Regions from separate parts of the Stenotrophomonas sp. KH_029 genome, predicted to be linked through region 2. Evidence: predicted binding sites of a transcription regulator. Region 2 holds the regulator's gene; the other holds the start of a gene.
What was found. The regulator FliA, encoded in region 2, starts transcription of late flagellar genes. The targets are predictions, from matches to a motif close to TAAAGTTTNNCNNNCNNNGGCCGATAA.
Positions count from the first base shown of each region.

Region 1: the regulator FliA is predicted to act here: its motif matches at 1,176-1,202, upstream of AC3ITM_RS17200 (methyl-accepting chemotaxis protein).

Region 1 covers NZ_CM174498.1:3,825,495-3,828,897, reverse strand. Annotated here, with positions in the region: gene AC3ITM_RS17210 (MipA/OmpV family protein) at 1-450, shown strand, start outside; gene AC3ITM_RS17205 (hypothetical protein) at 777-920, opposite strand; gene AC3ITM_RS17200 (methyl-accepting chemotaxis protein) at 1,231-3,403, shown strand, end outside.
Region 2 covers NZ_CM174498.1:1,979,775-1,983,177, forward strand. Annotated here, with positions in the region: gene AC3ITM_RS09115 (protein phosphatase CheZ) at 245-859, opposite strand; gene cheY (chemotaxis response regulator CheY) at 859-1,251, opposite strand; gene AC3ITM_RS09125 (RNA polymerase sigma factor FliA) at 1,268-2,014, opposite strand; gene AC3ITM_RS09130 (MinD/ParA family ATP-binding protein) at 2,011-2,898, opposite strand; gene flhF (flagellar biosynthesis GTPase FlhF) at 2,885-3,403, opposite strand, start outside.

The DNA of each region.
Region 1 (3,403 bases), 1.8 Mb from region 2:
CTGCTCGAAGACCGCGATATGGGTCTTGACTTCGGCGCCAAGATCAAATGGAGCGGCCGCGGCGGCGAGCTGGAGGCTGAACTACTGACCGACGCCACCGATACCAGCGGCGGCCAGGATTTCTCGCTGCAGTACGGCTATGGCTTCGATGTGGGCATGGGACGGCTAACCCCGAACGTTGGGGTTACGTGGCAGTCCAAGGACATGGCCAACTATTATTACGGCACCTTGAAGGAAGAAGTGGCGCGCGGCGTGGTGGACTACAAGCCTGGCGCGGTGACCATTCCGCACGTGGGAGTGAGCTACTTCCGGCCATTGGGCGAGAACTGGATGCTGATGGGGTTTACGCAGTACAAGGTGCTGCCGAACAAGATCACCGACAGCCCGTTGATCGAACGGAATACCAATGGGAGTGCAACCGTGTTCATTGGGTTCTCGCGCGGATTCTGAGTGACGCATGCGCCATGCGGGCAAAGGTATCGCGACGGGAGCCACGAGTCCGTGTTTGGCCGGAAGCGGACGCTGGACTAGGCCGCCGTCGGGTGGGTGGGTGATAGCATCCGCTTCCGATCTCGGGATCCCTGCGCCCGGGCGATCCTGCCGTTGCGGAAATCCCGATGGGGTGGAGCGCGGCGCTGAGGCTTTCTGGAAGCGGCATGGATACGCTGGTGCAGTTGCTTCAGAACGCAGTGAAGGGCGAGCAGTTCCTCCTGCGGTGAGCGCGGTGCTGCCGGCCCTGTGTGGCAGGCGGCAAGTACCGGCCAGGCCGGTCGGTGTTATCGCGGTGCGGCGTCGGCAGCGGTGGCTGCCAGCGCCTGGCGCGCGCGCTTGGCGCGGCGATGGTTGATCCACCACACGATCCCGGGCAGCCCGTACAGCACGGCCCCGACCAGCAGGAAGATCTTGAATGCGGTGCTCATTGCGGTGCCTCGGCGGCTGCGGCTGGCCTGTGCGCTGGAGGGCAACCCGCCCGCCCCCCGGCAACGGCACCAGTTCAGCATCAAGCCCGTGAAGCCACCGTCCACCCCACCAGCATCACGGCCATCCCGGGTCCGATAAATGCGCTGTGCCCGCGCCGCCGAAATGACCGCCGAGCCGTCATCGTGCCGTCGTCTGCGGCCGTTACAACGGACGCTGTGTGCAGCGTGGCGCGGCGGCCGGTGCAGATGCGGCCCTCAAGTCCGGCCACGGCCGGCCGATACCGATGCGTCCTTCCGTCTGGAGTGCGTGATGTCGGCCATCCCCCGCCGCCTGTCCCTGCTGGCCGCCCACTTTTTTGGTGCCCGGCGTGTTTCCCTGCCCGATCCCCGCCGCGGATGGCTGATGCTGCAGCGCCTGAGCGTGGCGCGCAAGCTCAAGGCCTGCCTGGTGGTGTGCGGGTTTGGCCTGGTCAGTGTGGCCGTGGTCCATGCCTGGACCGGCCACAACAGCGCGCGTGCCGCCACTGCCTATGCCGCGCACCAGCAGCAGGCCGCGACGGCGGCGGCGCTGGCCACCCAGGTTGCCGAGGCACGGCGCCTGCAGACCCGCTATGCCATCAGCTTTGCCGATGCCGACCGCGCGGCGCTGCAGCAGGCCCAGCAACGCCTGCAGGCGACGCTGGCGCAGCTGCGGGCGCAGCGGCACGACGCCGGTGCCGCCGGCGCGTTGAAGGCATTGGCTGCGCGCACCGGCGAATTCGCCGAGGGCATTGCCGCGCTGAACGCGCGTGCCGACGAAATGGGCCGTGGCGACGCCGGCCTGCGCGCCCAGCTCGATGCCGCCGCCGAGGCCGTCCAGCAGCCGCTGGATGCCGCCGCGCGCCCGGCGTTGGCGGCGCAGTGGCAGGCGATGCGACGCCAGGAAGCCTTGTTGCTGCTGACCGGCGATGCGGCGCACGCCGACCGTGCCAGCGAGGCCAAGCTGCCGTTCGAGCTGACGCTGTCCGGCGCCGGCCTGCCCCTCCCCGTACAGGACCAGCTGCGGGCGCGGATGGACGACTATCAGGGCGCCTTGCTGGCCTATACCGCCGCGCGGGTCGGGCTGGACGTGGAGGCGCAGGCACTGGCCGACACCGCCGCGCAGATCACCCCGGCGCTGCAGCGGCTGCAGCGCGCCCAGGCCGGGGCGCTGCAGCAGGCACGTCGCCACCAGCAGGCGCAGGCGCGGGCGATGAACGTGGTATTCGCGCTGACCCTGCTGGTGGTGGCGCTGGTGCTGATCGCCAGCCTGGTGCTGGTGCTGCGCGCGGTACGCCAGCCGATCGCCGACACCCTGCGCTTTGCCGAGGACATCGCCGAGGACAGGCTGGACACGCAGTTGACCGTACACAATCCGCACGATGAGATCGGCCAGCTGGCCCAGCGCCTGGTGCACATGCAGCAGCGCCTGCGCGAACGCATCCAGGCCGAACGCGCGGCCGCGCGCGACAACGCACAGGCCCGCCAGGCGCTGGACAGCGCGCAGACCGGGCTGATGGTGCTGGACCCGGACGGCCGTATCGCCCTGCTCAACCGGGCGCTGCTGGCCGAGCTGGCCATCGATGCGGCGCAGTGGTGCGGGCAGCCGGCGTCGGCGCTGCACCCGGTGTTCACCCGGCTGGCGCGGGCACTGCACAGCGCCGATGCCAGCAAGCATGAGATCGAGCACGCCGGCACGCGTTACCAGCTGGTGATCAACCCGATCGTCGATGACGGCCAATGGCTCGGCGCGGCGGTGGAATGGCGCAGCCGCGCGCTGGAGACCACGGTGGAAACCGAAGTGGCCGCGCTGGTCGATGCGGCCGCGCATGGCGACCTGCACGGCCGCATCGTGGTGGACGGCAAGCAGGGCTTCGTGCATACCCTGGCGGTGAGCATCAACGGCCTGCTGGATACCTTCCAGGACAATCTGTCCGGGTTGCAGGCGGTGCTGTCGGCGCTGGCGCACGGCGACCTGCGGGTGCGCATGCAGGGCCGGTTCCAGGGCGTATTCGCGCAGCTGCGCGACGATGCCAATGCCAGCGTGCAGCAGCTGACCGACATCGTCGCGCGCATCCAGCAGGCCTCGGCCGCGATCAACGGCGCGGCCGGCGAGATCGTGGCCGGCAACGCCGACCTGGCCGAACGTACCGAACGCCAGGCTGCGCACCTGGAGGAAACCGCCGCCTCGATGGAGCAGTTGACCACCACCGTGCGCCACAACGCCGAGGCCGCCCAGCAGGCCAACCAGCTGGCCATCGATGCCAGCGGCATCGCCCGCCAGGGCGGTGCCTCGGTGGCGCAGGTGGCGGCCAGCATGCACGACATCGCGCAATCCTCGCGCCGTATCGGCGACATCACCGCAGTCATCGACGGCATCGCCTTCCAGACCAACATCCTGGCATTGAACGCGGCGGTGGAAGCGGCGCGTGCCGGTGAGCAGGGCCGCAGTTTCGCGGTGGTGG
Region 2 (3,403 bases):
AGGTGCGCCGGGCGCCTGTGGCGGTGTGGCAAGGTGCGTGGCGCCGGCTTGGGTGGGCCCCAAGCCAAGCCGCGCGCCGTAGTCCACAGCGCCACAGGCACCCGGCCCTTCGGGAAGGCCCCTGACGCGGGCCGATACTGTGTTGAACGCCTTGCCCAGGCGGCCTGCCTGCGCTGCGGCGTCCGCCTTGTCTCGACCCGCGTCAGCGGCCTTCGCACTCATTTGAATGTTCATGGATCCCTCCTCAAAGCCCCAAATCGGAGAGCAGGTCGTCGGCGTCGACCTGTGACACCTGGTGGCGGTCCAGGCCGGACACGGCCGGGCCGGCCAGGCCGTTGTCTCGCTTGCTGGCGGCGTCGTCCTGCGGCGGCAGGCCGAGCGCGCTGAAACCTTCATGCACGCGGCGCACGATGCCGACCACGCGGCGGATGATCTGCCCGGTCAGGTCCTGGTAGCTCTGGGTCAGCGCGATTTCGGTGAGGTTGTGGCGGATCTGGTCCAGCTGCTGGCCCTGGTCGGCGGTCAGGCCGTTGGCACGCAGCTGTTCGGTCAGCGCCCGGCATTCCTCGGCCAGGTCCAGGGTGCGGTGGGTGGCCTGTTCGGTCATCGCCACCACGTGATCCAGGCGCGCGCAGGCATCGTCCAGTTCGCCGGCTTCGCTGGGCAGGCTGGGCAGCTCGCCCAGCGCCTGGCCCAGCTCGCGTGCGAGCCGGTTCAGCCCGGCCATCATCGGCTGGGTGCGCAGGGCGGCCAGTGCGTCGATTTCCCGGCGCCAGCCGGCTTCGTCGCCACTTTCCAGCGCGGCCAGGGCATCCTGCAGGCGCTGCACCAGCGCCGATTTTTCGCTGAGGGTTTCCATCAGGCGCTCGCTGCCAGGCGTTCGAAGATCTTGCCGAGCTTCTCTTCCAGGGTCTGGGCGGTGAACGGCTTGATGATGTAGCCATTGACCCCGCACTGGGCCGCTTCGATGATCTGCTCGCGCTTGGCTTCGGCGGTGACCATCAGTACCGGCAGGGTCTTGAGCTTGGCATCGGCGCGGATCGCCTTGAGCAGGTCGATGCCGGTCATCACCGGCATGTTCCAGTCGGTGACCACGAAATCGAACGACTGGCTCTGCAACAGAGACAGCGCGGCATGCCCGTCCTCGGCTTCGGCCGTATTGGTGAAGCCCAGATCGCCCAGCAGGTTCTTGACGATACGACGCATGGTCGAGAAATCGTCGACGATCAGGATACGCATGTTCTTGTTCAAAGCACTTTCCTCGGTATCAGTGGTTCTCAAGGCCGGCGTCAGCCGCCTCGAAGATCTTCAATCGGCCGCGCAGGCGCAGTACGGCCTGGCCATGGATCTGGCACACACGCGATTCGCTGACGCCCAGCACGGCGCCGATCTCTTTCAGGTTCAGTTCCTGCTCGTAGTACAGCGACAGCACCAGCTGTTCGCGTTCGGGCAGCAGGCCGATCGCATTGCCCAGTTCGCGGCCGAACTCGCCGCGTTCCAGTACCTGCTGCGGGGTCGGCCCGCCCTGGGCGACGGTGTCCAGCTCGCCCTGGTCTTCGATCCGCGATTCCAGGCTCAGCACCTGGCCGCGCGCGGCGTCTTCCATCAGGCGCAGGTAGTCGGGCAGCGGCATCTCCATCGCGGCGGCAACCTCGGTGGCGCTGGCGGCGCGGCCGGTGGTCTGTTCCAGGCGGCGGATGGTGGAGGCCGCATCGCGGGCGCGGCGGTGCACCGAGCGCGGTACCCAGTCGCCGCGGCGGATCTCGTCGATCATCGAGCCGCGGATGCGGATCGAGGCGTAGGTCTCGAACGAGGCGCCCTGGTCGGCATCGTAGCTGCGCGAGGCCTCGATCAGGCCCATCATGCCGGCCTGGATGAGGTCATCCACCTCCACGCTGGCGGGCAGGCGTGCGGCCAGGTGGTGGGCGATGCGCCGGACCAGGTCCGAGTGCTGGGCAATGCACTCGTTGGCGGCGGTGCGCTGGACTTCTTTGTATTGTGCGGCGCCTTTCATGCGGCCACCCCGCGTTGCTTGAGGATGCGTTCCAGGAAGAATTCGACCCCGCCACGCGGTTCGGTGGGGGCCTGCCAGCGCGCGGTGCGGCGGGCGATCTCGGTGATCGCCTGCGCGGCCGGGCTGGACGGGTAGGCCTTGACCACCGGCTGCTGGCGCTGCACCGACAGGCGCAGCCAGTCGTCCTGCGGTACGCAGCCCAGGTAGTTCAGCGAGACATCGGCCAGGAACTTGTCGCAGACCCGGGTCAGCTTTTCGTACAGCACCCGGCCCTCGTTGGGGTCGCGCACCATGTTGGCCACCACCTGGATGCGGTCCACGCCGCGTTCGCGCGAGAGCACCTTGATCAGCGCGTAGGCGTCGGTGATCGAGGCCGGCTCGTCGCAGACCACCACCACGGTATCCTGCGCGGCCTGGCAGAAGGTCAGCACGCCGTCGGTGATGCCTGCGGCGGTGTCCACCACCATGAAGTCCAGCTCGCGCTCCAGTTCGGAGAACACATTGACCAGGCCGACATGTTCGGCCGGCTGCAGTTCGGCCATGTGGCGGCGGCCGGACGCGGCCGGTACCACCAGCACGCCGCCGGGGCCTTCCAGGATCACCTCGTCCAGCGAACAGCGCCCGGCGACCAGGTCGGCCAGGGTCAGCTTGGGCTGCAGGCCCAGGATCACATCGATGTTGGCCAGGCCCAGGTCGGCGTCCAGCAACAGCGTGCGCTTGCCCATGTCGGCCAGGGCCACGGCCAGGTTGGCCGACACGTTGGTCTTGCCCACGCCGCCCTTGCCGCCGGTCACGGCGATGGTGCGCACAGGCCCCAGCGGCTGGCTGCGGGTGGCCGACAGCGGGAAGGTCTTGGTCAGCTTGGCATACTCACGCGACGGCATGGTTGAACTCCGGGTTGCAGGGCATATCGGCCGCGCGGCGCAAATCTTCAAGGCGAAGGACTAGATTGGCCGCACTGGCCCGGTGCAGGTCTTCGGGAACGTCCTGGCCATTGGTGACCCAGGTGATCGGCAGGCGGTGGTCCACGGCCACCGACAGGGCGCTGCCGAAGCGGCCGGTTTCATCCAGCTTGCTCAGCACCACGCCCTGCGGGTTGGCCGCGCTGAAGCGGCGCACCACCTCGTCCATGTCGCCGAAACTGGTGTTGGCCGGCAGCACCAGCAGGGTGCGGATCTGTTCGGCCGCGCGCAGCCACTGCAACTGGGCGGCCAGGGCGCGGTCGCGCGGGCCCAGCCCGGCGGTGTCGATCAGCACCAGCTTGTAGTCCCGCAGGCGCTCCAGCAGCTGGTTCAGGTCACTGCCGCTGCTGGCCTCGTGCACGGCGATGCCGAGCTGGCGGCCGAAGCCGTACAGCTGCTCGCGGGCGCCGATGCGGCCGGTGTCGGT